2 regions of the Sphingobacterium sp. UBA1897 genome follow, and region 2 is predicted to be linked to the other one. Evidence: riboswitches for the same ligand, from Rfam matches in the RefSeq annotation. Region 2 holds a riboswitch; the other holds the start of a gene.
What was found. Region 2 has a riboswitch for thiamine pyrophosphate ahead of thiS (sulfur carrier protein ThiS). Riboswitches for the same ligand answer to the same signal wherever they lie in the genome.
Positions count from the first base shown of each region.

Region 1: linked by a shared signal. The riboswitch ahead of thiM (hydroxyethylthiazole kinase) and the one ahead of thiS (sulfur carrier protein ThiS) in region 2 are both predicted to bind thiamine pyrophosphate.

Region 1 is NZ_DDGR01000019.1:240,499-257,342, forward strand. It holds gene B4N43_RS11890 (GIN domain-containing protein) at 1-242, opposite strand, end outside; gene tenA (thiaminase II) at 484-1,140, opposite strand; gene thiD (bifunctional hydroxymethylpyrimidine kinase/phosphomethylpyrimidine kinase) at 1,127-1,966, opposite strand; gene thiE (thiamine phosphate synthase) at 1,963-2,595, opposite strand; gene thiM (hydroxyethylthiazole kinase) at 2,585-3,388, opposite strand; TPP riboswitch at 3,470-3,562, opposite strand; gene B4N43_RS11915 (VanW family protein) at 3,625-4,467, opposite strand; gene B4N43_RS11920 (hypothetical protein) at 4,593-5,843, opposite strand; gene B4N43_RS11925 (dienelactone hydrolase family protein) at 5,877-6,620, opposite strand; gene B4N43_RS11930 (NAD(P)-dependent oxidoreductase) at 6,739-7,584, opposite strand; gene B4N43_RS11935 (Crp/Fnr family transcriptional regulator) at 7,645-8,274, opposite strand; gene B4N43_RS11940 (TonB-dependent receptor) at 8,704-11,316, shown strand; gene B4N43_RS11945 (hypothetical protein) at 11,419-11,802, shown strand; gene B4N43_RS11950 (tetratricopeptide repeat protein) at 11,852-13,072, shown strand; gene B4N43_RS11955 (prephenate dehydrogenase) at 13,129-13,968, opposite strand; gene B4N43_RS11960 (pyridoxal phosphate-dependent aminotransferase) at 14,100-15,260, opposite strand; gene B4N43_RS11965 (ABC transporter ATP-binding protein) at 15,527-16,844, shown strand, end outside.
Region 2 is NZ_DDGR01000031.1:342,699-359,542, forward strand. It holds gene B4N43_RS22140 (thiamine phosphate synthase) at 1-315, opposite strand, end outside; gene thiC (phosphomethylpyrimidine synthase ThiC) at 312-2,126, opposite strand; gene thiS (sulfur carrier protein ThiS) at 2,173-2,379, opposite strand; TPP riboswitch at 2,439-2,534, opposite strand; gene B4N43_RS22155 (alpha-L-rhamnosidase) at 2,695-5,331, shown strand; gene B4N43_RS22160 (PLP-dependent aminotransferase family protein) at 5,395-6,810, opposite strand; gene B4N43_RS22165 (DMT family transporter) at 6,922-7,812, shown strand; gene B4N43_RS22170 (GrpB family protein) at 7,951-8,559, shown strand; gene B4N43_RS22175 (DinB family protein) at 8,644-9,072, shown strand; gene B4N43_RS22180 (hypothetical protein) at 9,324-9,962, shown strand; gene B4N43_RS22185 (SRPBCC family protein) at 10,143-10,610, shown strand; gene B4N43_RS22190 (hypothetical protein) at 10,691-11,461, shown strand; gene B4N43_RS22195 (serine hydrolase domain-containing protein) at 11,530-12,639, opposite strand; gene B4N43_RS22200 (hypothetical protein) at 12,987-13,568, shown strand; gene B4N43_RS22205 (PepSY-like domain-containing protein) at 13,643-13,855, shown strand; gene B4N43_RS22210 (dihydrofolate reductase family protein) at 14,129-14,692, shown strand; gene B4N43_RS22215 (spondin domain-containing protein) at 14,795-16,093, shown strand; gene B4N43_RS22220 (peroxiredoxin-like family protein) at 16,258-16,844, shown strand, end outside.

The DNA of each region.
Region 1 (16,844 bases), on a different contig from region 2:
GAACTGTTTCTTTTATACTGTACATAGAGTGTACCGTTTTTTACAGTCGTTTCGATAAGGGATAAATGCTCCGGATTATCTGCTTCAACAACAACCTCGTTGCGATTAGAGTGAATATAATCTACACGTAATGAAGTTGCCGATGAAATGCCATCTGGAGCAGTGATCTTGCGTGTTTCGCGTTCTTGTGCCTGAGCTACATATAAAAATGAAATAAAGGCAATGGTTAAGATTCTTTTCATTATTTTTCTATTATTAATTTAAATTTATTGTTACTGAAAGTTTCATTTTAATTTCCCTTTTTATCGTTTCTTATGTGCTTATGCACACGCTCTATTGTTAACTGCCACCTATAGTATAATAGTAATGCCAAAACTTTAAATCCGTTTAAAATACTGATTAACACTAGTTTTGTTCCTGAGTGCTATTTTCGTTAATGCTCATTTTTGAACATCAACTGTTCGGTATCGGACAATAGTTTGTTTACCATACCCTTCGTTTGTAGGCTGCTAACCAGAATTGATACTCTAATTGGGAAGCTGTTATAAATACTTGTCGCATCTTCTCCCGTTTTGTTGCAGTAGTTTCTGCAGCAATTTTGTCAACGTAGTTTTTCGCCTTGATAACGCCCTGTGCAAAATCCTCACCGCTATAGGTTTCTATCCATTTGGAATAGGGATTTCCCTGTGTATTTGCTGTCGATACAATGTGATCTCCGACCTCCTTATAAATCCAAAAACAGGGGAGTGTTGCCGCCATAGCGACCTCAATGCTCTCGAAAGCGGCTACGCTTTTAAGAAAATGGACATAATGATGGCAGGTTGGTTCGATTTTGTTGCTCTTGTCGGCAGGACTTAAACCAAATTCCCGAAAGTAATTTTCGTGTAATGCCCGTTCAACAAGAAGCGCATTGCGACCAAATTCGAAATAGTCCAATGCTTGTTGGTTATCCGCACTTTTTGCACCTATAAAGGCGAGCACACGGCCAAATTCTTCTAAATAGAAAGCATCCTGCTGCATGTAAAATTGAAATTTATCCAGGGGAAGACTACCATCACTAAGCTGAACAATAAATGGCATAGTAAGTATATCAGAATAAATAGCTGTTATGGATTCCCAGGCATGATCAGTCCAGTTCATATTGAATAAGTTTAATCGGATTATGGAAGTGATTTAATGGCCCATTTCCTTTGCCAATGACGAGGTCTTTGCTACCAGCTATTGCTGCGTGTATATAGGCCAATGCGAATTCAACCGCGCTCTCGAGACCAACGCCTTGTGCCAAATGGCTCGCAATTGCTGAAGAAAGCGAACAACCGGAACCATGTGTATTTTTGCTGTTAATTTTTTGAGATTTGAATTCAATTGGTGGATTCTTGTGCTGGAACAACAGGGATGTTAATTCTTGACTTTGGAGATGCCCGCCTTTAATCAAAACGGATTGACAACCTTTCGCCAATAGGCTATTTCCCGCTTTTTTCATCTTCTCGACATTGTCAATAACTTCGTCTACTAAAACACTTACCTCGTCTAAATTTGGTGTAATCAGCGTTGCTAAAGGAAAAAGAAGTTCTATGCAGGCCTGAATTGTATCATCGTGAATGAGCTTGTGCCCGCTGGTCGAGACCATGACTGGATCAAATACGATAGGCCCTTTATATTCTTTTAAATAGCTGCTAATAAGCTCCACAAGTTCAATATTGTGTACCATTCCTATTTTGATTGCATCGGGATAGATATCGTCAAAAATAGCATCCAATTGGTCCTGGACGGCTGCTGTAGGAATTTCATAAATACGTCTTACACCTTGTGTGTTCTGAACGGGTAAGGCAGTTAACACATTCATGGCATAACAACCTAATGCAGATATGGTTTTGGTATCTGCTTGTATACCTGCACCACCGCTACCATCGAACCCCGCAATGCTGAGTACGGTAGGGACGCGGTATTTTTTATCTTTTGTCATTTTAATAGTTCTTTTAGTTGTGCACTGGCAGCTCTGGGATCTTGACTTTGGCATATGGCCGAAACGACTGCAATGGAGTCTGCACCGGCATTCCAGGTCTCTTCTGCTGTTTGTAAATTCATCCTTCCGATAGCGATCAATGGTTTTTCCGTCCTACTCCGAAGTTGTTTTAAACCCGCAATTCCCCATTCAGTAACCGTATCTACTTTTGTTTTCGTAGAAAAAATGGGGCTTACACCAAGGTGGTCGACGGTGTACATTTGTTCACTTTCCAGTTGTTGCATGTCTTCTATGGACCAGCCTATGGTTAATTTATCACCATATTTTTCGCGAATAGCGAGCGGCTGCAAATCATTTTGACCCACATGTACTCCCCATGCCTCGATTTGGGCAGCGATTGCTACGGCATCATTGATCACGAGCGGAATACCATAATGATCGGTCAGTTTTTTCAAACGGATGGCTTTATCCAAAAATGTGGCCGGATCGTCAGCCTTTTCGCGCAATTGTATAAGATCGACTCCGCCAATAATGGCTTCTTCGGCAACATTGAGCCAATTTTGAGGATAACAGTCCCGCTCAGAAATTACCAAATATAAAGGGTAGGGAAAAAGCGGATTAATGCGCATAGCGTTTGATCTTGAGCTTTGATTTTAGACGTTCTGCATTGAGCTGATAGAGTTCATCATAGAGATTCAATTGCAGGGTGCCCGGTCCAGCTGCTGTTTGGGCAGCGAGTTCTCCCGCTAAGCTCAAAATGGATACACCGGCAACAGCTGCTTCAAAATATTGGTCTGTAACACCTAGAAATGCACCAATAAGCGCAGTAGCACTACAGCCAAGTCCAGTTACCTGTGTCATTAAAGGGTTGCCATTAAAAACTTCAACCCGGTATTGCTGTGAAAGGATATAGTCTACTTCTCCAGAAATACAGATAATGGAGCCGGTTTGCTCTTGCAATAATTGGCCAAATCGGAGGGCATCTTTACTCGCTGTCGTGCTGTCGACTCCCTTTGTGTTCGGTTGGTTGAAATTGTACAGCGTCATGATTTCTGATGCATTTCCACGAATAACCGTGGGTTTGAGATCCAGTAGATTGGATAATAAATCATTGCGGAATGCTGATATCCCAGCACCAACAGGATCAAGTACCCATGGCCGTCCAATGGTATTGGCATGTTCGGTAGCAACCAGCATAGCTTCGGCAGTATCTTCACTCAAGGTGCCGATATTAATGACAAGAGCTTGTGCAATATCGACAACCTCGCGTACTTCTAATGGGCTGTGTACCATCACAGGGGACGCTCCTAGGGCTAAAAGTGCGTTGGCAGTATTGTTCATCACGACTAGGTTTGTGATGTTGTGTACAAGGGGTTTTTCGACCCTCAGCTGCTCTAATAAATTGATAATTGAATCTTCCATTTTTTTACATATGCTAAGATATACTGTGCGGCCTTGGAGGGAAGAAGAGCGATAGCCTGTGCAGTAAAGGAGTATGCTGTACAGTGGATTTTTGCTTTTCCCTACGCCGGTATAAACCGAATCAGGTTCAAAGGGACTATCTCAATTCTATACAGAATACCCCCAAAGCCAGACCAAACTTAAACAAAAAAGAGGACTTTTCATATCCGTCATTTTTCGATCATTAGCTTGTTGAATTAATCGGCCGGATTTTGATCGGCACTAATTTCAATGTATTCAACAGGGGGATAGGTAACCCGGGCAAAATTTTTGGTCAAAAGTTCGGTTTCCAAAATCTTTCCACCCTGAAACTTTAAAAATTTCTCGCGCCAAATCTCATTTTTCCGAAAGAACTGATTGTCTATTTTAAGAAATTGATGTTCTTTTTCAACGACATGGTACGCAAAATCCAGTTCTTGATCAATTCTTAATTCGCCCTCTAAACATTTGTCTGTGAACCAGAGATTTATTTGAAAGGTGTAAGGCGTGTTGTTGGTGAATTGATAGTCGCGGTAATTATAAAAGACGGTAGCTCCACTACCGAATGGCAAAACACGGCCATCGTCCGGAAATGGATCAAAAGAGTGGTGATAACGTTCATTGACGGTGAGTGGACTATGGATAACAAGCCAATGGATGAGGTTGGATATTTGACAGATTCCACCGCCAATACCCGCTCTTGCTTCACCAAAGGATAACTCCATGCCGGGCAGATATCCTTTTTTTACAGTGGGTAGTCCAACGAGTTTACAAAATGAAAAGGTTTCCTTCGGTCTGATCAGAATGCTATTAATCTGTGCTGCTGCAATTTTCAGGTTGGTAACTTTGTTAATCTGCAATTGCATATTATTTTCGCCTAGTTTTTTTAATAAGACAGACTGATGCTTTTTAATACGAAAGGGAAGTTTTTCAGTTGATTTAGCTGTGCTGTATTTCTTATTATCAAATAGCCAAACGGCTTTGCGCTGCACTCTTCTCGCCCATACTGCAATAAAATAGAGTATGGGATGAAGTTGACTGATCAGTTTTCTTTTTCTCAATTTGACGTTTATGTATCGCTATCAAAATTAGTGCAGAAATGTGTTTTTTGCCGAATTTCGTCGAATATTTTTTTGTCAAAATCAAGAATCTTATTGTCTGAGCTTAGTGCAGTTTTTCAGTTCGTTTAGTTGGTTTTCTTTGCCTGTATATATTTCGCTGTTAACTTTCCCTCTTTGTTATAGATCAAGCTTTCGTAGGCACAGTTTCCGAGATCTTTTACAATAGATTTTTGTTGTAATACACCCTCATAATAAAACTCATCAATCGTTTCGTTGGCTCGGTACGATCGCTTGATTTCGGCTGTCAGTCGATCGCTTTGATCGAAGGTTTGGCGCAGCGAGTAGTCACTTGTTTCCGGACTATCATATTGATAGCGGACGCGACTTTCTCTTTGATCATTTCTGCCCGAAATCTCTTCAGTAATTCGATTCTGTTGATCATAAGTGTAAATGGTCCAGTCTCTCCGTTGATAGACAAAATGAATGGATTCACTTTTTATAACCTGGAGTTTACTGTTCAAGTGATAAATCATCGCCGATTCAAATGTAGGATCGTAGGAAACAATGGTATTTGGGAGATACCGGTAAATTGTACTGCTGCTCCACTTACTATTTCGAAGGTACTGTATGGAGTCGATAAGTCCGAATTGATTATAGCATCTTTTGTTGTAATAATTATTTCCCCCGGAAAGATTGTTCGATGTGATCTCTTTGCCTTCTTCATATACAGTCGTCATAATTGCACCGGATTGCACCGCATTTTCGTCCGAAAACTGCTGCATTACATAAGTGCCGTCACATTTATTTTTACGCTGACTGTAATAAAGAGGAAGAGCGGAATTTGCGATAATAGCCGCTGCATATTGCCCGGATGGAATAAATTGAACTTGTGCGATTGAGTCAAAGAAATGTGAGGCATTATATTGTGCAGAAGCTTTCTTTGACGCAATTTGTGTGCTGGTGTTTAATATCGGTTTGGCTGCTGCCAGATAGGTATTACTATCGTATATGATCTTGGGTTTGGCTAATCCATCAAACAAGATCATGGCATGACGTTGCTTCAATGACAATACGTCGATGGTCCACTGGTGATTTTTAACGATGAATGTGAGTTTTTTTGCATCGGTTTTTGTGACCAGTAACTTTGTTGTGCTATAAGGTACTAATTTGAAAATCTCAGCAGCATTTTTTTCGTGTAGACGCATGATAAAATCAGTTGATTTATCGGACTCATTGGTTAGAAAAAGAACTGCATGCGTTGGGCTAGCTATTGTTAGCGATTTTACTGTTTGCGATGCTGCGCTGGGACTATATAACAGCAATATCAACAACTGAATGATAATCGGATAAATGTGCAGTTTCGCGTTATAATTCATTTGGGTCGATATTGCTGTTGTTGACTTTGCTATTTAATTTAATACTTCTTTCAAAAATAATAAGGTGTGCTCCCAGGCACGTTTAGCCATTACGGGGTTATATTCGGCTGACTCGGGATTCGTAAACGTATGTCCCGAATTTGCGTAGGTAATTATTTGCCAGTCTGCTTTTCCTTCATTTAATTCCTTGACCAACCCATCGTAATCTTCTTTTGATACGCTTTTATCGGCTGCTGGGTGCTCAACGAGTACTTTTGTTTTGATCGAACCATTGGGTCTGTCGGCAGCTTTGGATAGGCCTCCGTGGATACTGATCACTGCATTGACGGGGAAGCCGGCTCTCGCTGCTTCTAAGGCTCCTGAACCTCCAAAACAATAGCCGATGACAGCAATTTTCGTCGGATCCGCACCCTCTTTTTTCAGTTGTTCCAATGCGAGCATTATGCGATGCTGATAAGCTTTATAGTCTGTCTTGTAGTGACCGGCAATTTTCGAAGCTGCGGTGTTGTCCGAGGGAATATTTCCTTCACCGTAGATGTCGGCAATGAACGCGATGTAACCTTCTTTTTCAAGAAGCAATGCAGCTTGTTTCGCTTCGTTGTCAATTCCCTTCCATGCCGGAAGAATTAAGACAGCAGGGCCTTTTTTTGCCCTATTGGCGGTTACTATGCCATTGAGTTTTTGTTCACCATCCTGGTAAGAAACCTGTTTTAATTGTTGGGCCTGCGTAGTCATGGTGACCATAGTAAGCACCAATAGTGTCATAACTGTTTTCATCTGTAAATAATTTGTTCCGCTTATTATTTTGTGTGATCAGAAATGAACCTAATTTGGAGTCCATCTCAACTAAATATAATTTTCAATGTACATTTTTTTCACTATCGCCAACCTGAAGCTACGACTTGATGGATTCAATGATACCAATGACATCGAGCTGTCCGAGACCTTGATCCTGTGCTTTCCCGTAGGTTTCGAGTAAGGTCTTGAGGAGGGGATAGTCAGCACCGGCTTGTTGAGCCAGTCGAATATCTTTCAGCATAAGGTCTAGCGCGAATGCAGGACTGTAGTTTTCTTCCACCAATAATGGTGTTTTCACTTTTGTTGCCCCACTGCCGCTGGCACTATCGTTGATGATTTCGAGCATATCGCTTCGTTGAATTCCCAGTTTATCTGAAAATAGGATCGTCTCCGCGAGACCTTGGTAGATCGTCGAAAGGAAATAGTTGATCGCAAGTTTGGCTGCGATTCCCTGGCCATTTGCGCCGAGATGTTTGATCGATTTTCCCATCTGCTCGAGGTATGGTCGGGCGCGATGAAGGTCTTCGGGATCACCACCCACCATAATAATAAGTGTACCCTCAGTCGCTGGTTTGGTACTGCCGGCAACGGGAGCATCGATAAAAGCAGCGCCTTTTTCTTTTAGCTTAGTGGCTATTGAAATACAGCGTTCACGAGATATTGTACTCATATCGACAAATAATTTGCCCTTGATCTCCCTTTGGAGGATTTTTTCATAAACTTCGTTGACCGCTTCATCATTTGTGAGCATGGAGAATATAATATCGCTATGATCGACTAATTCACCTATATCTTCTCTGATAATTGATTGCTCTTCAAAGCCTGCTGCTTTAGCCTTGTTTCTATTGTAAACAGAAAGGGGGAATCCTGCTTTTTCTAGATTTTTAGCCATGGGATACCCCATGTTTCCTAATCCTATAAATCCTAATTTTTCTATCTTCATCTAAAAATTACATTAATTGCTCTTGAAATTTACGTATAACTAAAGATACAAATGTTTTGCTCATTCCACCAATACCCTAATTTCGTTACGTAGCAGCACTATTTTATCTTCCTGTTCCAGTTTTTTTAAAATTCGGGAGACAACGACTCGGGATGTATTTAAATCGGAAGCGATATCCTGATGCGTAAGGGTGAGTATTCGGTCGTCATTCAGCTTCACTTTGGCTTTTAAATAGTTGATGATGCGTTCTTCCATATTGGAAAAAGCTAGACTATCAACAGCTTGTAACATTTCGTCCATACGGCTTGAATAGCTTGATATGATGAAATTTCGCCAGGAAGGGTATTTTCCCATCCAAAGGTTGACAAGCTCATTTGGAATCATGGCTACAGTCGTTGTTTTTTCTGCGAGCGCACGAATTTCACTTTTTTTATTCCCGAGGCAACAGGCTATCGACATTGTACAGGTTTGACCTTTTTCCAGATAGTAGAGCAACAATTCGCCTTTATCTTCATCCTCCCGGACAATTTTTATTGCCCCATCCAAGAGGAGAGGCATCGCCTTGATATATTGATTGGTATCAATGATGAGATCACCTTCACGGAACGTTTTTATATGCGCGTTTTCCGCTATTTCAGCGATTAATTCCGGTTCAAGAATGCCTGTATAAGCTTGTTCTATGGATAACATATTTTTTAAATTAGTTAAAGTTAATTATTTATAGGCTTATTTCAGCTGTTGTGGGAAGAAAAGGAGGTAGGTGGAAACGACGGATTGAAAGAAACAATTTTTAGCACCGCATGGGGATAAGCTATAAAATCTTGTATGCAATTCATAAAAATCGTAAAATTGATAAGTTTTGATTTATTCAAAACAGACAAAATATTATTCTGACTATTTTTGATGTTTTTTCATGAATAGGATGGATGTATTGTATTTATTTTATGTATGCTGTATTTTTATTGCCTCTTTTTGCTGAAATTTGCTGTTTTTCTGTGGAAGATTAAAATTTATTCTTTCTATATAGAGATACTGCATCATATTGGTATTGTTAAAATTAGTTAAAAAGACAATCAATTCCTAATTTTGCGGCACAAAAACAAAACAATCACATCTAACATGAAAAAGTCTTTACTTTTTTTTGCCCTTGTTTTTGCTAGTTATAGTGCCGTTCAAGGTCAAACAGCAAATACTGGTTCGGTTTCAGGAGTTGTCAAAGAAGCTACTGGACAAACGGTTAAAGGAGCAACCATTAAAATTACCCACATCCCAAGTGGACAAGTAGTAAGTGGCTCAGCCGATGCCCAAGGAAAATTTCAAATTTCAAATCTTCAAGAAGGAGGCCCCTACAAAGTAGAGGTAACTTACATTGGCGAAACGCCTGTTGTTTTCGAAAACATCATGCTGAAATCGGGGGAATCGTTGAATATCAATCCAATTTTTACGGCTGGATCTTCAACAAATTTGGATGAGGTTGTTGTTGTCGGTCATGGGGTTATCGATATTGCGGCAGGAAGAAAGACACCGATTGCCGTTTCGACGATCCGTAAGCAGGATTTAGAGGAACGGGTAGGAGCACAGGATATTACTTCAGCATTAGCTAATACCCCTTCGGTTTATATCACTGGTCAGGCAAAAGGTTTTGGTGAGTCTTCTATGACAACACGTGGTTTTGATCAGTCCAATACAGCATTTTTGTTGAACGGTCAGCCTATCAATGGTATGGACAATGGAAGTGTATATTGGTCAAATTGGTCGGGACTTACAGATATTGCCTCTTTAGTGCAGATTCAACGTGGTTTGGGATCGTCTAAATTAGCGATTTCATCTGTCGGCGGAACCGTAAATTACGTGACACAATCCACTGCAATGAAAGAGGGTGGTTTTGTTCGTACCACTGTTGGTAACGATATGTTTATGAAGGCAACGGTAGGTTACAATACCGGTCTGATGAAAAACGGTTTTGCTGTTTCGGCTATGTTTACACAGTGGTCAGGTAACGGTTATATGGATCATACAGAAGGTGCTGGACAAAGTTATTTCTTGTCTGTTGGATATAAAGCGAATGAAAAGCACAACCTGAACTTTATGGTAACGGGTGCACCACAATGGCACAACCAAGGCTATACCTCAAAATTGTCTAACTATCTCGCTAATGGCAGACGTTATAACGACAATTATAAGGATGCAAACGGCGTGATGATGAATGCACAAAAGAACTTTTATCATAAGCCAGTAGCCAACTTGAACTGGGACTGGACGATTGATGATAAATCATCTTTGTCAACTGTCGTTTACGCATCGTTAGCTGCTGGGGGTGGCCAATCGCTAAGAAGTGATAAATATAATACAGGCAAATATTTAGCTGCTGATGTGAACAATCACCAATGGTTTGGTATAGTTTCTAACTATAACCGTAAACTTTCAGAATCCTTGAATTTCAATGTCGGTTTTGATGTAAGGGACTATAAAGGTACACACTATCGTAAATTGACTGATCCACTTGGAAATACAAATGGTGTTGTATTAGGCGGTAATGTTAATTTTCCTAATAAGCCATTGGTTACCAATACATACTCAACGAACCCTTGGAAAGCTTTCTCAAGTAAGCCTGATTCACGTGAAGATCGTTTAGCTTGGGATTACAATCAATACATCCGTTACGGAGGTCTGTTCGGTCAATTGGAATATGCGAAAAATGGCTTTACAGCGTTTTTCCAAGGATCGGTTTCCGAACAACAAAACAAACGTTCTGATTATTTTCAATACACGCCAGGTAATGAGGATTCTAAAGACGTAAACAACTTTGGCTACAATACGAAGGGTGGTGTAAGTTATACATTGGGACATCATAGTGTTTTTGGTAATGCGGGGTACTATTCCCGTCAGCCTTATCAAAACAATATTTTCATGAATTTTGCAAATGATATTAATGAAAATGCTGAAAATGAAAAAATCCTTGGTTTAGAGGCTGGTTATAAATTTGCTTCTCGATTCTTGGATGTGAATGTGAATGTTTACCGCACAACTTGGGAAAACCGTGTTACGGGTAGTTCGAGTTTGGCGACGGCAGATGATGTGAAAAAATACAATCCAACAAATGATCCTGGTATTTTGGTCGAAGGTGCCTATTTATATACAACTAATTACGGTGTAAAACAGGTGCATAGAGGGGTAGAAGTTGATTTTGAGGCCCGCCCAATCGAAAAATTAAGCCTAACAGGGTTTTTATCGATAGGTGACTGGAAATACGATGGTGCAGTAAACTCTGTTATACGTAACGATAACCGCGTCGAATTGGGACGTTCTCAGGTTAACTTAACCGGTGAACATGTTGGTAACGCAGCGCAAACTTCTTATGGATTTGGTGCTAAATATAAAGTATTTAAGGGTTTGTCTGTTGACGCAAACTACAGATACTATGAGCGTTTGTATGCATCGAATTATCGTAGAGAAGTAATAGATGGCCAAACTTATGGACGCTATATGAAATTACCGTCTTTCAATCTTTTGGATGCCGGTCTTTCTTACAATGTCAAAGTAAGTGATAAGAACAGCATGAGTTTCCGTGTCAACATGAACAATGTGTTGAATAAGTTCTATATTTCGGAAGCTACTTCGAGTAATTTAGTTACTGATGTAAATAACAGCTGGAACGGTATTGACACGTCTAATTTTGTGTTGATCGGACAAGGCAGAACCTGGAATGCATCTGTGAAATTTACATTCTAATAAGATTTACGTCGAATACAAAAGGCCCACAATTATTTTGTGGGCCTTTTTTTGTTTTTTAATAAAAACTTAATAATTTTAGGTGATCTAATTGTCAACCTGATGTTGCATAAATTAATTTGTCTGGAAAATTTACAGATCGGTACTGTCCATTTTTCTGCTTTTGTTGTTAATTTGGATGGTGGAAATACAGGCTTTGCTTTATTTATTAACCAAGAAAATGACCCAATCTTCATTTTTCGAAAAGAAAAGAAGAATGAGGTATCTTTCCATGTAAATGAAGAGCAATTCTTTTGGATTGTAAAAAACAGCCAGTTTACACCAGGAGAACGTCAAGACTTTTTTGCTGAATTTGTTGAGTTCCTGCGTTTGATGGAAGAGAAGGTTTCCAATTATGTTTTCAAAAAGGAAAAATTAATCAAATTTACAAATTCGAGGGATATTGTCCGTTATAAATACTTATACCTGACAGGTGAAATTAGTTGATAAGAATACCCGATTATAATACTTGATCTCCCGTTAGATTTCTTTTGTAATGAAATTTAGCTTAGTTTTGGGTATGAAGCATATGTTTTCAAATCTAGCTGTTATTCTACAAAATAATACTTTTGTGGAATCAGATTTTACACTGCCAGTACCCGTACTTCTTGCTAAGTTTTCTTTTTTACCTATTTCATCATTTTTTCCGGAAGCGAGTTCATCTTTTTCCGCTAATTGGCTAGATACCGTCCAACAGAGCGCGATTAGATCTACATTGGAAGGATTTAATGTCGGAATCAGTGGCGATGGCAATCCTGTCGCTTTACTTGAGCAGGCGATTGCTTTGACCAATCATGCACTTGCCTATAGCTATTTGGGGCTTTATTATTTTAAAATAGCGGCATATGACCAAGCTATTGCAACGTTTACAAGCGCAATCGAACAGTATAAAGAGGAGCCATTTTTTTATGCGAGCCGTTGTTTAGTTTATCGACTCATCGATGAAGACGAAGGTGCTTTCTATGATTATCAGATTGCCAAGAGACTGGATTTTAATTACCATAGTGTATTGGAATGGGCGGAGAATCAAGCTGAACTCACTTACTTTGAGGCCGATAATTTGGTTATTCAAGAGCTGGAATCGAAGCCAAAGCAGCTGAGTACTGACGAAATAAATTCATTGGGACTTGAATATGTTCATTGCTATAGCTATCTAAAAGCAATCGGTCTTTATTCTGCTGCTATTGCGGAATCCGATAACAAGGATAGCAACCTGTTTGTTTTTAGAGGAAGTTTGTATCTGAAATTGACCTGTTTTGAATTGGCATTGTCTGATTTCAATCAGGCTATTGCTCTTGATGAGAATCGTTCTGCCGCCTATATATTTCGCGCTAAAGTGTTTGAATCCTATCGTAATTACCAAAGTGCGCTGGAAGACTATGCCAAAGCGGAGGAAATAGATCGTGATTCATCGATCGTATACGAAGAAAGGGCATCTTTGTTTGAGCGGTTGGGAAATTTTGAGGAAGCATTATTGGATTTTGACCGCCTTGTTACGCTCAATCCGGAAGATTTTTATGTGTATTCATTACGAGCCGATTTGAATGAAAAGTTGGAGGATTTACCAGGCGCACTGGCAGATTACTCGAAAGCGATCGATTTGAATCCATATTATTCTGATTTGTATTCATATCGCGCAGCAATTCGCGAAAAATTGGGAGATCCTATCGGGGCAAAAGCCGACCTGGATAAATTCAATGAATTGGAAGATGAATAAAAAAAGTCCACCAAAAAGTGGACTTTTTTTATCTACTGCTTTAACTAGAGCACCCTTTATTTAATGATCCTTTTTATCTTATTGGAACGGGTAATAAGTTTGTGCAATTTGTCATAATCCTCCGTGGCAATAGAATCGTGCAGGGATTGAAGCTGCTTGATATGTTCTTCGAGTACTTCGAGTACATTTTCGCGATTTTGCTTGAAAATAGGTGTCCACATATCGGGCGAACTTTTGGCCAGGCGTACTGTAGATTCAAATCCCGATCCTGCCAGCTCAAAGATACGTCCCTGAGATTTCTCTTTTTCCAATACCGTTAAGGCGAGGGCGAAAGAGGTTAGGTGAGAGATGTGTGATACATAAGCAGTGTGTACATCATGTTCGTCCGCATTCATAAAACAGCTGCGCATCTCCAATTGGTCGGTGATGGCATCGGCGATCTCGAAAGCATCCTCATCAGTTTTAAATGCTTCGACATAGACCATCATCTTGCTTTTGAATAAGCCCGGTATTGCAGCCTCAGGCCCCGAATACTCGGTGCCGGCCATGGGATGGGCTGCAACGTAACGCCCCCGGTTAGGGTGATCCTTGATTTTGTTGAGAATATTTGTTTTTGTCGATCCCATGTCAATGACGACCTGATCTGTAACCAGATCCAAGATTTGAGGAACAACATGTAAAATGGCATCGACAGGAATTGTGAGCACCAATACTTTACAGCTCTTAATCGCATCTTCTAAGCTTGCTGTTTCGTCAATGAAGCCGATGTGCATCGCTTTATCTAAGTTCTTTTGACTCTTATCTACACCGATAATTTTGTCGCAGAATTTTGTTTCTTTTAGGCGAATGGCGACTGAGCCGCCGATCAAGCCTACGCCTACAATGGCAATGTTCATATGTAAACAATTATATTAAGCGTATTTTTGTTCAAATGTTATACACCGAACGCTTTATACCCTGGTTGTTTGTCGATCAATTATTCTATCGATAATTTCAAAGCAGTTAAGCTGCCCCGATATCGAATGTCTTAGAAATTATCTTTAATGCGCTGGATTGATTCTTTGAGTACCTCTACTGTGGCACAGAGACTGATGCGTATATATTGATCGCCTTTGTCTCCGAAAATTCCACCCGGTGTAATAAATACCCGTGACTTGTCCAAAACAGCATCGCTTAGGGCATAACCATCCTTGTATTTTTCAGGGATGCGTGCCCATACAAATAGACCTACTTGGTCCTTTTGATAAGAACAGTCCAGCAAATCCATAATTTCATACACCTGTTGACGTCTTTCAGCATAAATTTTGTTTAGATCAGCATACCAGGAGGCATCAAGTTGTAAGGCTTTTGCCGCAGCTAGCTGAACAGGTAAAAACATACCTGAATCCATGTTGCTTTTGAAACGGAGTACTTGGTTTATACGTTCTTCGGCACCCACGAGCACACCAATTCGCCATCCCGCCATATTGGAAGACTTGCTCAGCGAATTCAACTCAATGGCTACATCTTTCGCGCCAGGGATACTCATAATGCTTCTTGGCGTATCTGTCAAAATAAAGCTATACGGATTATCGTGGCAAATCAGGATATTATGCTCTTTGGCAAATTGAATCAGCTCTTGATAAAATGCATCGGGTGCCGAGGCACCTGTTGGCATATGAGGATAGTTTATCCACATCAGTCTAACCTTTGACAAGTCTTGTTTTTTGAGCTCATTTAGATCAATAAGCCAATTTTTCTCTTGTGTAAGATTATAGGTGATCGCTTCAGCACCACTCAATCTCACTGCAGCAGCATAAGCTGGGTAGCCAGGATTGGGTATAAGTGCTTGGTCTCCTTCCTGAAGATAGGTCATACAGATGTGCACAATACCTTCCTTTGATCCTATTAAGGGTAATATTTCTGTATTGGGATTAAAAGTCGCGTTATAATAACGTTGATACCAATCTGCAACGGCTTGTCGTAGGGCGGGGGCGCCTTTATAATTTTGATAGCCATGCACATTTGGAAGTTGGGCATTCGTATTTAATGTCTCGATCACCTCCGGGTGTGGGGGCAAGTCTGGACTTCCAATTCCTAGGTTGATTACACGCGCACCCTGCTTGTTTAACTCATCTATTTCTCTTAATTTTTTGGAGAAATAATATTCTTCAGTATGCTGCAATCTTTTGGCAACGTCTATTTGCATTTTATTTTAATAAATTTGGTATTTGAATAAGGCTAAATTAGGGAATTATCTATATAAAAGGAGATTTTTTTATCGATTTTTCAAGCTGAACAAGCTGAATGCTTTAGTCTTGAGATGCAACAATTTTATAGTCCCTTACCAGGATATGTGCTTTTCTTGATTAATTTGTTATTTTTGTTCAATTTCCTCGTCAAAAATCTGAAAGGTAGAGGAGAGACCGACGAATGACTTTTCGTATAAAGGTAATTTGTCTTAGTTCAAAATAAATGAAAACATATTTTAGGCTCTTATCGTTTGCTAAACCCATTGAGAAATTTGCAATCCCCTATGTAATTTGCACGCTGATCACGGTTATATTTAGCACTTTGAATTTAGCATTGCTTGCTCCATTACTCCATACACTTTTTAAAACAGGAAAAGAAGCTTGTGAAGCTGCTGTTGAAGTCGTGAAACCTGAAACGTATACAGATATTTTAGGTTGGTTCAATTACTATGCATCGGTAGCAAATGAGCAGTTTGGTGCCTATGGCGCATTGCAAAGGGTCTGTATTGCAATTGTGAGCTCCGTATTTATCAGTAATCTGTTTCGTTATTTCTGTCAGCGTATTATGGAGAATTTCCGTATTCATACTTTGCTCAAATTGCGTAGAGCAGTATTTGATAGTGTAATGGATCTGCATGTTGGCTATTTTACGGGGCAGCGAAAAGGAGATATTGTTTCTAAAGTTGCGTCCGATGTACAAGTCGTGCAGTATTCTGTGACGGGCACTTTACAGGTGGTTTTTAAGGAACCCCTGCAATTGATCGCCTATATTGTGATGCTTTTTAATATCTCTGCACAATTGACATTCTTTTCACTCTTGGTCATTCCCGTCTCTGCATTTTTTATCGCAAGAATCGTTAAGAATCTCAAAAGTCAAGCGCATGCAGCACAGGAGTCGTATGGAAATATGATTTCCTATTTGGACGAAGCATTGTCTGGGATTAAGATTATCAAAGCTTTCAATGCAGTCTCCTTTATTAAGAACAGGTTTCATAATGAGAACGAGCGTTACGCAAATATTGGCCGTTCCATGGCCAAAAGACAACAGTTAAGTTCACCTGTTTCCGAATTGCTGGGGGTAATTATGGTGGCTATTATTCTATTGTATGGCGGTCATTTGGTGCTTTCAGGTGACCAGAGCTTAACTGCTCCCGCATTTATTGCCTATATCGCTATTTTTTCACAGGTAATGCGTCCGGCAAAGGCGCTAACAGATTCTTTTAGCGGTATTCATAATGGTCTTGCTGCGGGCGAACGCGTATTGGAACTGATCGATGAACGGACGGAAGTGAAAGATCGCGCCGACGCGAAGCTTGTGAAAAGCTTTGAGAAGAATATCGTATTTAACCAGGTCAATTTTTCGTATAGCAAAGATAAAGAGATTCTCCAGAACATCGATTTGACGATAGAAAAAGGGAAGGTTGTTGCATTGGTAGGGCCATCAGGTGGAGGGAAATCAACTTTGGTTGATTTGATCCCGAGATTTATGGACGTCACTGGAGGGCAAATTTTGTTTGATGGTACTGATTTACGGGATTTAA
Region 2 (16,844 bases):
ATCAAGGCTATTGAATTGATCGATATCATGTACAGATGTTGAACAGATCGTTGTAGGCAGCATTTGATTTGTTGATCTATTCTTTTCGTTCATATGAATACGTGCGATTCCGAGCTCAGCCGATAGGTGAGGGTGGGAATGTAGGACCAATCTGTCCAAATATGTGGAATCTATAGATTCCACATATTTGGACATTTGTAGGTCTGTAAAATGATACTTGCGCAAGTGCAGGATATCGAGTCCTTCTTTGAACAAAGCGTCTATAATCCCTTTTTCGGAAGGGATCGTTTCTGCTGCTGTCAAAGCGACGATCATGAATAAATCTCTTTTCCTTGTGCGATGAATTCCTGCGATTTTTCCAGCATCCCTTGTGCGGCACTATCTCTGATTTCCTGCGTAATTTTCATCGAGCAAAATTTGGGACCGCACATGGAGCAGAAGTGAGCCACTTTGGCCGCATCTGCCGGCAATGTTTCGTCATGATATTCCCGTGCTGTATCTGGATCCAGGGAAAGGTTGAATTGATCTTCCCATCTAAATTCAAATCTCGCTTTACTCAAGGCATTATCGCGGTATTGTGCACCTGGATGTCCTTTGGCCAAATCGGCCGCATGGGCAGCTAGTTTATAGGTGATTACACCGTCTTTAACGTCTTTTTTATTTGGTAAGCCCAGATGTTCTTTGGGCGTCACATAGCAAAGCATCGCACATCCATACCAACCGATCATCGCAGCTCCAATGGCTGATGTGATATGGTCATAACCTGGCGCAATATCAGTTGTTAAGGGACCCAAGGTATAAAATGGAGCTTCGTCACAACAGGCCAATTGTTTGTCCATATTCTCTTTGATCAATTGCATAGGAACATGGCCCGGACCTTCGATCATCACCTGAACATCGTGTTTCCAGGCGACCTTGGTGAGTTCGCCCAGTGTTTCGAGCTCAGCAAATTGAGCCGCATCGTTGGCGTCCGCAATGGCACCTGGACGGAGACCATCGCCAAGTGAAAAAGCAACATCATATCGCTTCATGATCTCACAGATCTCCTCAAAATGAGTATAAAGAAAGTTCTCTTTGTGGTGGAAAAGACACCATTTGGCCATGATAGATCCTCCTCTGGAGACAATGCCCGTTACTCGAGATGCCGTGAGATGGATATAACGAAGCAGTACGCCGGCGTGTATGGTAAAGTACGAAACACCCTGTTCGGCCTGTTCAATCAAGGTATCTCTGAATATTTCCCAGGTAAGGTCCTCGGCCACCCCCTTCACTTTTTCGAGCGCCTGATAGATCGGTACTGTACCGATTGGAACGGGCGAGTTACGGATAATCCATTCGCGGGTTTCGTGAATATTTTTGCCAGTGGATAAGTCCATGATGGTATCGGCTCCCCATCGACAGGCCCATACCGCTTTCTCAACTTCTTCCTCTATACTTGAACTTACAGCGCTATTGCCAATATTGGCATTAATTTTAACAAGAAAGTTACGCCCGATAATCATGGGTTCACTTTCAGGGTGATTGATATTATTAGGGATGATTGCTCTTCCGGCAGCGATTTCCTCACGGACAAATTCTGGTGTAATAGCTTTATCATGTGTTCTGGCACCAAAGTTTTGTCCTTTATGCTGATGATCCATTCCGGGGGTACTGGCCGTGAGCTGCTCGATACGTTGGTTTTCACGGATAGCAACGTACTCCATTTCTGGGGTAATGATGCCTTGCTTTGCATAATGTAATTGGGTTACATTCCTGCCGGCAGAGGCTACTTTTGGTTTATGGCTATACGCAAATCGGAGTTCATCCAACGTTGGATCAGAAAGGCGTTTTTGTCCATATTCAGAGCTTATGACAGCCAGCTGTATGACATCCTGACGATCCAAGATCCACTGTTCGCGAAGGCGCGGGAGGCCTTTTCGGATATCGATATGGACGGTGTCATCCGTATAAGGTCCAGAAGTATCATAAATTGTTACCGGCGGATTAATTTCTACCTCTCCATTCGTTAATTTGGTTGGACTCAAGGAGATTTGACGCATAGCGACTTGAATAGGAAATAGTTTTCCGGATACAAAAATTTTCTTTGCATTTGGAAAGGGTGATTGCGTAATTGTTTCAGCTGTCATTTTTTTCTGTATTGGGTGAATTACTCGGTTGATTTTTGTGGAATGGCTATCCGCCCTGAGATGCGGTAATTAAGATAATCTGATCGTAAGGTTTAAGTCTTGTCGTAGCCCAGTCCTTTTTGGGGATGACTTTGTTGTTGATGGCTACAGCCACGCCCTGAGTTTTGCCAGATAATTCCAAAAGCAACAAGCCTTCAAGTGAAGTAAGTGTGGGGTCGAAAAATCGAATCTGATGGTTTATTGTAAGTTCCATTCCTTAATTTTTTTGGTAAAACTTTAGGAATGGCTACACAAAGGCACAGCAATGCACCTTGTAGACAGCTCACTTTTCCCTACGCCAGTATGATCCGGATCAGGTTCTAAGGGTAAAATCTCAGCCTGCACGAGCAGACACCCCTAAAGTTGCGACTAAGATAAGGTTATTTTTATGAAAGTTGCAAGAAATTTATTTTGCAGACTTAGGCATATTGTGCAGGAAAGTACAGGTCAGTATGTGGAAAATATTTGATATATTAGTTTTTTGAATCAGCTAAAACAATTTAACAACCACCAAGAATAGTATCTTTTAATGCGTAGGATTTTATTGACAACACTGTTGTGTATCGCTAGCAACACTTATGCCCAACCTAAAAATAACTGCAGCGCCGTGCAGTTGACAAGCGAACATCTGGTCAATCCATTGGGTATTGATGCAATTCACCCGAGACTTAGCTGGCGACTTGAGGACCAACGTAAAGGTGCAGTACAACAAGCTTATCAGATCCTTTTAGGGCAAGATTCGCTGGCATTGCTGAAAGAGACAAAAGATAGCTGGGATAGTGGCAAACAGTTCAGCTCGGCTATGTTAGTGCCCTATAACGGCGTACAGTTAAAGCCACAGACTAAGTACTTCTGGAGGGTTAAAGTATGGGATAAGGATGGTGTATCAACACGTTCTGAAATAGCATCTTTCGAAACAGGAATGATGGGAATGGACCTTTGGAAAGGAAAATGGATCAGCGACAATAAGGATATTCATGCGCGGGAAACGCCTTATTTTAGAACAGAATTTAAGGCAAATAAGCAGATAAAATCTGCCCGCGCATATATTGCCGCAGCAGGATTATATGAACTTTCTATTAATGGCCAGCGCGTTGGCGACCATCGTCTGGATCCAATGTATACTCGGTTTGACCGACGCACATTGTATGTCGTGACGGACGTAACCCAGCAGCTTCAAAAAGGAGAGAACGCCATTGGCGTTGTTTTGGGGAATGGCTGGTATAATCATCAACCACTGGCCGTTTGGAACTTTGATAAAGCACCATGGCGGGCCCGGCCAACATTCTGTTTAGAACTGAAAATTGTTTATACAGATGGAACGACGGAAACCATTGTTTCGGATAAGCAGTGGAAGACTGCTTCGGGGCCAATCACCTATAATAATATTTACACTGGTGAGCATTACGATGCAAGACTGGAAATACCTAACTGGGATAAACCAAAATACGATGATTCGGCCTGGCAGGCTGTTCAGTATAGAAATGCGCCATCAGCGCATATCGTTTCCCAACAGATGGTACCGATTCGGCTCGTGAAGTCCTATAAGCCAAAATCAGTGACAAAGATAGACCAACGTACCTATGTGTTCGATATGGGCCAGAATATGGCCGGGATTACAAAAGTTAAAGTGAAAGGAGCTGCGGGTACTATGCTGCGTATCAAGCATGGTGAGCGATTGCAGGCCGATGGGCATCTTGACCAGTCCAATATTGATGTTTATTATCGGGGCGATAAGGAAAAGGAGCCCTTTCAGACCGATATATTGACCTTAAGTGGCCGCGATGATGAGTTTATGGCAAAGTTCGGTTACAAAGGGTTTCGTTATGTCGAGGTTAGCAGCAGTGCCGCAATTGCATTGGATAGTTCGGCTGTGACCGCCTATTTTATGCATAGTGATGTACCTGCTATTGGACAGCTCAAGACATCATCAGCGTTGGTCAACAAACTATGGACAGCGACCAACAATGCCTACTTATCCAATTTGATGGGCTATCCTACAGACTGTCCGCAACGGGAAAAGAACGGCTGGACAGGGGATGGGCACCTTGCGATTGAAACAGCTTTATACAATTTTGACGGGATAACAGTTTATGAAAAATGGATGGCGGATCATCGTGATGAACAACAGGAGAATGGTGTCTTACCCGATATTATTCCAACTGGCGGATGGGGCTACGGTACCGCAAATGGTTTGGATTGGACAAGCACCATTGCCATCATTCCATGGCAGATTTATCAGTTTTATGGAGACCCACGTGCATTAGAAGAATGCTACCTAAATATCAAACGCTATGTCGATTATGTAGACGGAATCAGCCCGTCTGGGTTGACAACGTTTGGGCGTGGAGACTGGGTGCCGGTGAAGTCACAGTCCAATCTGGAGTTGACCTCATCTGTTTATTTTTATGTGGATGCGACCATCTTGGCTGCTGCGGCCAAATTGTTTGGATACGCAGCAGATCAACAAAAATATGAACTGCTAAGCGAAAAAATTAAGACGGCCATCAACGCAAAATTTTTAGATGCTTCCAAGGGTGTTTATAGCAATGGAACACAGACCGAACTGAGTGTACCGCTCTATTGGGGTGTTGTACCCAATGAAATGAAAGCCCGTGTTGCCGCCAATCTGAATAAGAAAGTGGAAGAGACCAACTTTCATTTGGATGTGGGGGTATTGGGCGCTAAAGCACTATTGAATGCGTTGAAAGATAATGGCTATGCAACGACAGCCTATAAGGTCGCGGTACAAGATACCTACCCGTCTTGGGGATGGTGGATTGTAAATGGAGCGACAACATTGTTGGAGAACTGGGATTTAAAAGCAACACGGGATATTTCAGACAACCACATGATGTTTGGCGAAATCGGTGGTTGGTTTTTTAAATCTATCGGCGGGATTCTGCCAGATCCTAAACAACCTGGATTTAAACATGTGCTCTTAAAACCTATCTTCCCCCAGGAACTGAAAGAATCTTCTATTTCTTACGATTCACCCTACGGTAAAATCGTTTCCGAATGGAAGTTAAAGGATAAAATGATCATATATAATATCCAAATACCTGCTAATGCGACGGCAACATTTTATCCACCGGATAATGTTAGAAGCAGCGATATCGTCCAATTGGAGGCTGGTAAACATAGGCTGGAGCTGGAACTCAAGTAAGCATATGCTCCGACTTGTTGTTTCGTTGTCTTGACTGTTGGTTTTATTCTTTTATGTTATAATCTATTGGAGGGCTTTTGCGAGTTTACCAAGCTGTTTTAATTTTAAGGCGAGTTCATTGCTCCAGGGTAGGCCAACACAGAGACGCATGCAATGGTGAAATTGATCCTGCAAGGTGAAGATCCTTCCCGGTGAAATGCTAATCTGTAGTTTAAGCGCATAGTTGTATAGTTTGCCTGTATCGATGTGTTTTGGAAATTCAACCCATAGGGCGAGTCCGCCCTGTGGGCGGCTTATTTTAGTACCTTCCGGAAAATGGTCCACGATGATAGCGGCATACTGCTGGTAGTTTTCTGTTAATGATCGACGGAGTTTACGTAGGTGGTTTTCATACTTTCCTGTTAATAGAAAATTTCCCACTGCCTCGTTGATGATCGCTGTAGATGATAGGGAATGGATCAGTTTTAGTTTGATAATCTGTTCCTTGTATTTTCCAGGAGCGACCCATCCGACACGAAAGCCCGGAGCCAATGTCTTTGAAACTGACCCGCACCAGAGTACATTGCCATCTAGGTCAAAAGATTTGCAACATTTGGGGCGTTGGGTGCCAAAATGGAGGTCGCCGTAGGTGTCATCTTCGATCAGCGGGATATGATGTTTTGCTAGCAGTGATACAATTTCCCGCTTGTTCTCATCCGGCATACAATAGCCCAGAGGGGTGTTAAAATTGGGAACCAGTAAGCAGACTTTGATTTCGGGCAATAGCTTTTTGAGGGCTTCAATGTCTATTCCCGTAAGGGGGGCCGTGGCTATTTCCAGTACCTTAAGTCCCAGGCTAACGGCAAGCTGGAGGATACCCGGATAGCAGGGGCTTTCAAGAGCCAGTGTATCTCCAGGTTTGGTTAAGGCCATCAGACATAAAACCAAAGCATTCATACAGCCGTTGGTGGTAACGACCTCATCTTCGTTTAGATTTCCACCCCAGGCCAATGAACGTACAGCTACCATACGACGTAATTTTATATTGCCCTGCAAGGGCTCATATGCTGTGCCACCATCGCTGAGCTCCTGTGTAGCGAGAACGATTTCTTTTTTCAATTTCGCGGTAGGCAGGAGACTTCCCGAAGGAACACCGATCGAAAATAAGGTTAAATCCCGGCGCCCCATGGTTGAATACACCTTATTCATTAATTGATCTGGTTCTCGGTTATTGGCGATTGGAATAGGTTGACTGGCTGCGGCCAAAGGAAGCTGCAAATAGTTTGGAGGACTAACGAAGTAGCCGGACTGAGGTTTGGACCGTATAAGTGAACGCCCTTCCAGCTCTAAAAATATCCTTTTTGCTGTATTTATACTGATACCGTGTTCAGCACTTAGATTTCTCACTGAAGGTAGTTTCTCGCCAGCTTTTAAGACACCTGAATTAATTTTATTGGCAATATTGTCTGCTATTTCATTATACAAATAATCTTTTTTCATAAAATAAGGATTAATATCTGTTTTCAAAGGTAACTGTGTCCATTGAATTATCAAAAACTGTGACTGTGCTTAGTTCTTGTAATGGACGAACTTTGTGTAAAAGGTTGAAACATGGCAGAATTAAGTATAAGTAAATTACAAGAAAATACCGCAAGCGGTTGGTTAAACGGTTTTATTGGGGTGCTATTATTTAGTGGTTCGTTGCCGGCAACACGAATGGCGGTTTTAGCATTTGACCCCGTATTTGTGACGCTAGCCAGAGCTTCGATTGCAGGTATATTGGCACTGTTAACATTGATGGTTTTTAAGGAAAAACGCCCAGAAAGAAAACAAATGGGTTCGCTATGTATCGTTGCAATAGGATGTGTCGTTGGATTTCCCTTACTGAGCGCTCTAGCCCTGCAGCACATCACCTCTGCGCACTCTATCGTTTTTATCGGTATTTTGCCGGTATCGACAGCCGTATTTGGTATTATACGCGGTGGCGAGCGTCCGAAGCCAATCTTTTGGCTGTTCTCTGCTTTAGGGAGCCTACTGGTGATCGGCTATGCGCTGGCACAAGGACTAACAGCCTCACCTTTAGGTGACGTTTTAATGATTTTATCGGTCATTCTCTGTGGTTTGGGCTATGCTGAAGGCGCTAAATTGACCAAGACACTGGGTGGTTGGCAGGTCATTTCCTGGGCCCTGGTTTTGTCGCTGCCGCTGATGTTGCCACTTACTTTTATCTATCTTCCATCCACTTTTGATGCTGTACCTATGGGCGCCTGGGCTAGTTTAGCCTATGTTTCTTTGTTCAGTATGTTTATTGGCTTTGTTTTTTGGTATAAAGGACTTGCCCAAGGTGGCACGGCGACTATCGGACAGTTACAGTTATTACAGCCATTCTTTGGTTTGGCTTTAGCCGCCTGGCTTCTTCATGAACAAGTCAGTGTTGGCATGCTTGCTGTAACAGTTGGTGTTATCCTCTGTGTCGTAGCGACGAAGAAATTTGCCCAATAAATGCATTAGAAAAATAGAACTGGTTTATAGGTTCTCTCGGAAAACCATAAATTTATTAACTTTAACTTTTAGGGCATCGTTCGAGGTGTATTTGATCGAATGATGTCTATTATCTTGTATTGACAAAGACAATAGCGTATGATTTTACCGTTTGAACCTTATAATCCGATATGGAAAGCGAATTTCGACAGCATTCAAAATGAACTTCTTGCATTGTTGAAACCTATAAGGTCGAGGGTAGATCACATAGGCAGTACGGCCGTTGAGGGATTGTCTGCCAAACCAATCATTGATATATTGATCGGTCTTGAGGAAGAAAATGACCTTGATCGCATTCCGTTCCTGTTGCAGGGTAAATGCTATGTATATTATGAAAAATATAATGAGGATATGCCTTACCGACGTTTTTTTGTCGCCCTGATTGATCGGCCTGAAGTATTGGGGTTGCCAGAGCACATTGCACCCGACGATGAAATTCCAGTACGATTGCATGATCATTCGCTACGGATAGCGCATATTCACAGCATACCGTTGCAATCAGAACACTGGTTGCGCCATATAGCGTTTCGCGATTATCTGCGTGTACATGAAGAAGTAAGAGATCAGTATCAGGCGATCAAAGAAAAGTTGGTACTCCAGCAATGGAAAGATGGGAACGACTATAATGACGCCAAAGATGAATTTTTGAAAGAGCACGAAGCAAAAGCTTTGGAATGGTACAAAAAAGTTTACGGAACAATAAAATAGTAGAACAATGCAACGTTGCACAATAGCGTGGAGGCAAGGGATTACATTCTTAAGAAATTAGTGCAAAAAGAGATAGATTTAGGTATGAGTACATTTTTGGCAGAATTTGAGGATATTATCCATGATTTTACCCAGCAAATTATGGAATTAAACGAGGACGATTTTAATATGAAATTGGGACCAGATAAGTGGAGTAAAAAAGAAATTCTAGGTCATTTAGTCGATAGCGCTTTTGTAAATTACGGACGGTTTATAAGAGCTCAATTTGAAGAAAATCCAAAAATATACTATGATCAGGTAGCCTACTGTTCATCTGCTGACTATCAACATGCTGAGACCGTTAAATTATGCAATCTATGGCGATCGGTAAACGAGCAATTGTTGTTTTTGTTTCAGCATATAATTGCGAATAAACTGACACAAAGGACTTGTAATGACCATAGCCTCGAATTTTTAATGCATGACTATGTGATGCATTTGAAGCATCACAGAAATCAGATTTTGCCTGAATGATGAAATTTAATCCCTGATGAGTGGTGTCCTTACTTCTCAAGGATCTTTTGATAATATCAATTAAGAATTAAAGTATTTCTTTTATAATTAATAACTGCAAAACAATTGTCAGTGTAAACTTGTTGTCTAATAGGTGGTTCTATAGTTTTTACGCTAAGACTACCCAAAATAGATCGATGTACTGACTTATCCCACGGAAATACGAAGAGACTCTCTGCTACACTTCAAAAGGACACTAATTTTTAAAACATATGAAATCGAAGTCATTTTTAACCGCAATTGTCTCAAGCTTCTTATTGTTGGCTTGTAGTACCTCCACAAGGATAACAGATGTCTATAAAAATAGAGATCTGACTCCAAAACAATACCAAACAATATTCATTATTGCGATGACAAACCATGCTAAAGCACAGGAGGTCATTGAATCCAATTTGGCTGAAGCGGCTTCCATGCATGGCTACAAGGCTATTAAAAGTACTGATGTTTTTAAACGCACGTTCACCAAAGATGAAAGTCAAAATAAAGATTTAGTGATGAAAGCAGTACACAGTCTGAATGCGGATGCTATTTTTACTGTTACCCTGATCGACAAAACCAGCGAAACCCGATATGTACCGGGAAGTGGACCTTATATGCCTTATCCGAGGTTTGGATGGTATGGTAATTTTTGGAGCTATTACTCCCATTGGTACCCGATTGCATACGATCCGGGATATTATACCACGGATAAAATGTACTATCTGGAAAGTAATCTATATGACGTTAGTTCCGAACAACTGGTTTGGAGTGTGCAGTCTGAAACAATCAACCCTTCCAGCTTAGCTGATTTTTCTAAAAGTTATACGAAAGCCCTTGTTAAGGCTCTAGAAAAGGATATGTCCGCTAAATAACCATCGATAAAAGTATATTTAAAAGCTAGCTTCAAATTAAATAGTTGTATTGGTGTATAATTATTCTTTAAATTAGCGATGCAACCTCGTTAAATGTTTTTTATAGTATATTTGTAAACTAATTTGTGGTAGTGTTGTTATATTGACAAGCAATAAAGTTAGTTCAAATAAGATGAGGTAATGAGGTACAAAATATATAGAGAACAACAATTGGCCTGCGATTTGGATACCGCTTGGTCTTTTTTTTCTTCACCCATGAATCTTTCAGAAATTACACCAAAAGATATGGGGTTTGTTGTCGTCTCAGACTTTCGTCGGCAAGAAATTTCTGAGGGAATGATCATTGATTATTTGGTATCTCCGATCCTTCGGTTTCCGCTGAAGTGGAAGACCAAAATAACGCAAGTGGAAAAGAATAAAAGTTTTACTGATTTTCAACTAAAGGGACCTTATGCCTATTGGAATCATTTTCATGAGTTTATTCCGAATGAAAAAGGAGTGCTCGTGAAAGACAGGGTAGACTATGAATTGCCTTTGGGAATTCTAGGCACAATTGCGCATGGAATTTTTGTTAAAAAAAAGTTGGAGCAAATCTTCGATTACCGTTATCAGGTTTTAGAAAAATTATTTAATCAAACTAAGAATTAGTGATAACGAGTCTATTGCAGTTCACGTGACCGGCGGAAGGAGGTCAAATGAGCTTTTAAACATATTTTATGCTGTATACAATGAAGAAAATCTATCAAATAACCAATGGAGTTGCTTTGGTCATTACGGTGATTATTAATTACCTATCCAATACGGGAATTTTTAATGGGGAGACCATGGCAACGGTTTCTGCTAAATATCAAAATCTATTTACACCCGCGGGATATGCCTTTACCATATGGGGCCTCATTTATTTGGGGTTGTTTGGATTTGTAATTTATTTTGGTCCTTTTGTCAGACAGACAAACGAAAAGGAAAAAGTAGTTTTAAAAGTCGGATGGTGGTTCTTGATTTCTTGTCTAGCAAATAGTCTATGGGTCATTACCTGGTTGTATGACTATACCTTTTTGACTATTTTATTAATGATCTTACTTTTTGTGTCGCTATTAAAGATAATTCACCATACACAATCTATTGTGTTTCATGCTGCACGCAGCAAGCGTATATTTCTTAAGTTCCCTTTTCAACTTTATGCAGGATGGATTTCAGTGGCTTTGATTGCCGACATTGCAGCCTATCTCACGAAGATAGGCTGGGACGGTTTTGGATTACCAGCTACAACATGGGTTATTATCATGTTTGCAATTGCATTAATCATTCACTTATTGATGATATGGCAACGTCATATGCCCTTATTTGGACTTGTAGCTGTATGGGCTTTAATAGCAATTTCAGTTGCTAATAAATTAGTTAATAGTACTGTATATACAGCGGCTATAATAGCGGCTCTTATTGTTTTGCTAAATGTAATTGTATACTATATCCAATATCGTAAACGACTGCCTGTCTAGTGCTTACTGGTAAATGATAGTGGTTTGGCAATCAAAGTTTAAACTTTCCATTGTATTGTAGTCAGCTGCTATTTTATTGCTGATTCCGCAATCAATAGTTTTTGAAATTCTTTTCCGATAAATGGATTGATGACATGCTGAAATCCTTTTTGCAGCGTAAAGACAGTGATAGTCGCATCAGATTCCGGTGAATAGATGACATCTGTTCCCCACCAACCGCCATGATAGTAAGCGTTGAATCCCATGTCAAAATGATAAATTCCCAAACAGTATTTAGATTTATCTGGTGGTAAGATGTAGGTATGCATCGCTTCAAGAAGTTGTTTATCCTGAATGATTTTTCCATCAAATACATATTGGAAAAATAGGGCTGCCTCTTTGGCTGTCGCTGCTACCCCACCGCCTCCGTACAGATCCCACGAAGGATCAATGGCATAAGAGTCCCAATTGTACTTGCTTGCGTACTGATGGGCGAGAGGCAGGGTGTTTTCAGGATATTGTTCTAAGTTTATAAACCATGTCTTTGTTAGATTTAATTCTCGGTATCTAAGTAAGTTTCGGATGGCTGCATAAAATGGCTGCTGTGTTTTTTGCTCAATAATTTCGGTAAGAAGTAAATAATTAATATCAGCGTAACTAAATTTTTCACCGACAGGCTGAGGGTTTCCGATATCGATGGATCTTTTGATCTGCTCGTCTTTTTTCCATTTATATTTAGGATGCTGATTGACGAATTCAAAATAAGCTTCATCTACATAATCTTGAATTCCCGAAGTGTGTGAGAGCAAATTCTTTATCGTAATTACCGCTAGATTATAGCCATCGCTTTCAAATAAATGACGTGTTTTTTTTGATAATAAATTTGCAATTGGCTGATCAATAGAAAGTTCACCTTTTTCCACCAATCTTAGGATTGCTGCGGAGACATAGGGTTTCGTGTTGCTCGCAATCAAAACAGGCTGTTGGTCTTCTAGCGCTTGGTTCGTGCTGGTGTCTGCTACACCTTTTGCATAGCTCCAGGAAATATTATGTTTCGGTGCTTCTACATGAACAATAATTCCTACTGCATCCTTATTTTTATCATAAATAGAATCTACTTTTTGCTTAAAAACGGTCTGTAATTGAGTAAATCCGATCAACGGAGTAAACAAGGTATTTAATAACACTATTTTTTTCATATGTTCTTTTCTAAACATTGTGCCTCAGACTCAAAAACTTTCTGAGCATTTGCTAAGTATTTTTCTTTACTACTTCACTAGCAATCGCCTCTGCACCTGCGAATGTATCGACGTCGCAGTAGGGGTAACGGATTTCGTTGCCTGTTGTGCTTGTGAAAATAAGAATTAAAATAATAATCTTGATGGTTAAATATGTGAAATAGCACATCGAGCTTATTTAATAAACTGAGTCTGTATTTATTGATGTTCTATTTTTGAAGCGAAATGCCTTCGATTTGACAATAGGAGTTTGATTTTTACACATTATTTATTTTAATATCTTTGCGGTGTCAAATTATTAATTATTAATGAAAAGAAATTATTTTACACTCTTTATGACGGTGGCTTTTGCCTCGATGTCTTTTGCACAAACGAATACAGCAGTTGAAGCCAAAGTTGAGGATCACCAGTTTGCCTACAATATCCTGACCAATATGTCTTACGAAATGGGGATCGGAAATAAAACAACATTGCGCTTTTCAGGACCTTTATCAGGAAGTTTATTATACAGTAAAACATCGATAACGATTAACGATTATCATCATGAAGATTCTGAGTGGGGATATGCATTTCGTCCAGCGGTCGATATGCAAGTGCGGCATTATTATAATTTAAATAAAAGGCTTCAGAAAGGAAAAAAAATAGCACACAATTCCGGCAATTATATTGCTGGGGTGCTTGGAGCCGCTGGTCCGTCCATATTGAAAAGTGATAATATGTATGTTGCTGATTTCACCCTAACTTTAGGCGCAATGTGGGGTATACAGCGCACTTATGGCGAGCGTTTTATGATGAATGTAGGTATCGGGCCAGGTGTGAGTTTTTATGACAGCCAAAGCGAATTTACACCTATGGGCGGTATAACGGTTGGATTTAGATTGGGAAAATAGATAAATAATTCCCATTTCTTTCCCAAATTGATGGATAGGTTTAGATTATTATAACATTTTAAATCTTAAATCATATGGTCAATTGGAATTTGGTAACCGGCAAGGGTGAAAAACTTTCTTCCCAGGATGTCAGAAGGAGTATTTTAACTTTTATCATAAAAAATCATCCTGGGAATCAGGTTGAGTTTATCGAAAAAAAACGCAGTTCATATCGAATAGATATCAGGGGTGGAGATGCTCTTATTTTCGATTTCAATGGACAATTTGTGAGAACAGATCGTGACTAGCCTGCTTCGATGATCTGAAATAGACTTCATATTTTAAAAAAGGGGCAGGAGCTCAGCTTTATGCTCCCCCCTTCAACGGTAATTATCTTTAGTGGTTTGACTTTTTTGTTTTAATTCCTTCCACCTGCAATTTTATTCGGTGGCTATTATTTAATCTTTGAAACGTTAGCTTTCTTTTCTATCATTACCCCGGTTTATTTCTTGTCTTATGCAAAGCCTATTCAATGTGTAAAATGTTAGATTTACGGTGTAAAAGAAGCTTATTGGAAGGACATGAGAAAAGTAATTGCAGCATTCAATATGACCCTTGACGGGTTTTGTGATCATACAGCTGGCATTCCCGACGAGGAAATACATCTTCATTATACGCATCTGTTAAATAGCGCTGATGTCATTTTATATGGTAGGATTACCTATCAGCTTATGGAATACTGGCGGCCTTTTGTGAAAAATCCCTCAGGTGAAAAATCAATGGATGACTTTGCATTGGCTATCGATAAAATTCCAAAAGTTGTTTTTTCAAACAGGCTAAAAAATGTAGACTGGGCGAGTGCAAAATTGGCCGAAGGGATGCTAAAAGATGAAATATTGAAATTGAAACAGCAACCCGGTAGAGATATTTTGGTTGGGAGTCGAAGCTTAATTGTCCAGCTGATGAATCTCAATTTGATCGACGAACTTCAATTGTGCATTTATCCCCTTGTGGTAGGACAGGGGCTTTCACTATTTGAACATATAAGCGATAGAATAGTTTTTAAACTATTAAAAACAAGGTGTTTCTCTAGTGGTTCAGTCCTCCTGTACTATCAGTACAGTCCAACATCTACTTCCTCATAAATTATTCCCTCGGGAAATATCGGCAACACAGCGGGAAATTCAGATACCTACAGCTCCTCCCATGAAATTTACATTTGTAATGTAATTTAAAAAGAATTCATTATGAAACATAAACATTCAATTTTGTGGGCTATGGCAGCAATCCCTTTGCTAATTATCGCTTGCAATAAAAATGATGCTATGCCATCAACGTCGGCGACAACTATTACGATAGAAAATGTATTGGATTCAAAACCATTGGTCGGGTCCGGTCGCTTTAAAAACACTGGTGCTTCGCCAGTGGTTATGCCTGGCGAAGCAATTTCCATTAAGTTTTCTGCAGCCAAAGGACAAGCGCTGAGCTTTGCAACGATGTATGGTTGGTCGAATGACTTGTTTTTTGCTCCCGAAAATCCTGGCATAAAGCTGTATCAGGACAATGGAACTCCGGTTGAGGGCGATGTTTCGGCACAGATTAAATTATGGGATAATGGTACTCGTATCAATCAGATGCCAGGTGCAGCTGTAATTCACCCGGGAACAACAGAAACTGCTCCAAGAGCTATTACGGAAGTAAACGGAACCGATGCACAGGGCAATACTTATGCTCCAGCTTCTACTTTAATGAAAGCAACACTTCATTATGAAGGTAATTCCAATTTTACACTTATAATCACTAATGTCTCGGGCGGTACGACCAATCCGACCCCCTTCAGTCCCGGAGTTTGGGCAATTTCATATAGCGTGGGAGGGAACCTGTTAAATCCTAATCCATTATTTGAAGTAGGAAAACCAAGTGTAAATGGCTTGACAAATATTGCGGAGATGGGAGACAATAGCGTGTTGGGTAATTACATTAATACACAAACAGGTATTTTTACACCATTATCTCCAGTTTTGGTGGTGTTATATAAAGGCATCGAAAACCCAATATATAAAATCGGTGAAAATGACCGTGGTAAAGGACTGAAAGATTTAGCGCAAAAAGGTGATGCATCGGGCCTGGCGGCTTATCTTAAAACACTCTCCGGTGTAAAAGCGGTGTATATCCTTCCGGCGGCTAGCTCAACAGTATTACTTCCTAAAATCGGAGCGCAGGCAGGAAGTAGCGTTTCACAGCAGTTAAGTATAGCGAGTGGAGATCGAATTGCCATTGCAAGCATGTACGGCCTTTCCAACGATTGGTTCTTTGCAACAAAAGATAATGGAATTGATGCAACAGTAAAAGGAGATGTATCCTATTCAATCGGATTGTTTGACAATGGGACAGCGATTAATCAGTTTCCCGGAGCTGGCAATGAGCAGGCAGGATTAGGTGGCACTCCTGTGACCGAACGTAAACCAATTGGAGAAGTGCCTAATCCAAATGGGTTCACCACACTGCCATCAATTTCTAGCATTATTAAAGTAACAATCAATTAATTTTTGAGGCCGGTTATACGAACGAAAATCTCGTGGCTATTATTGTCCTTATTAGAGACAGGACGATCAGCAACCTATTACATGCAGTGGCTAAAGTATCGATTGAGTTTCCACGGTCAAAAAGTATCGATTCAATATTTATTAAGTAATAAACGTGTTATAAAATGAAAAATCCTATAAAAACAAAATTAGCTGCGTTTGTTGCGCTGCTGTTGTTCACGACCTGCATCGCAAGTATAGCCAATGCGCAGGCGCAGTCCAGCATAGATAAAATGGATATGAAGCAAATCCCTTATCGAATTCCGCAAAATCCGGAAGACATCAGTCCGTTATTGTGTGGAGAAAAAATACCGATGGCAGTATTGGTAGACGTTTCAGGTAAAAGGTTTGATCTCAATAGAGCGATTTCCCAAAAGCCGACCATTTTGGTTTTCTACCGCGGTGGCTGGTGTCCTTATTGTACCAGACAACTTTCGGGCTTACAAGAGGCCTTTCCCGGCTTGGAAGAAATGGGGTATCAGTTGATTGCCATAAGTACAGACGAATCCGAGGGATTAATGAAAGCTGTAGCGAAAGAAAAATTAAGTTATACACTTTTATCGGACGCAGATCTTTCACTGTCGAAACAAATGGGGATTGCGTATAAAGCTCCGAAAGACTACTGGGAGATGCTACCGAAAACAACTGGAGGCAAAGACACCGACTTGCTGCTTCCGGTTCCATCAGTATTTATACTTGATCAAAAGGGAAC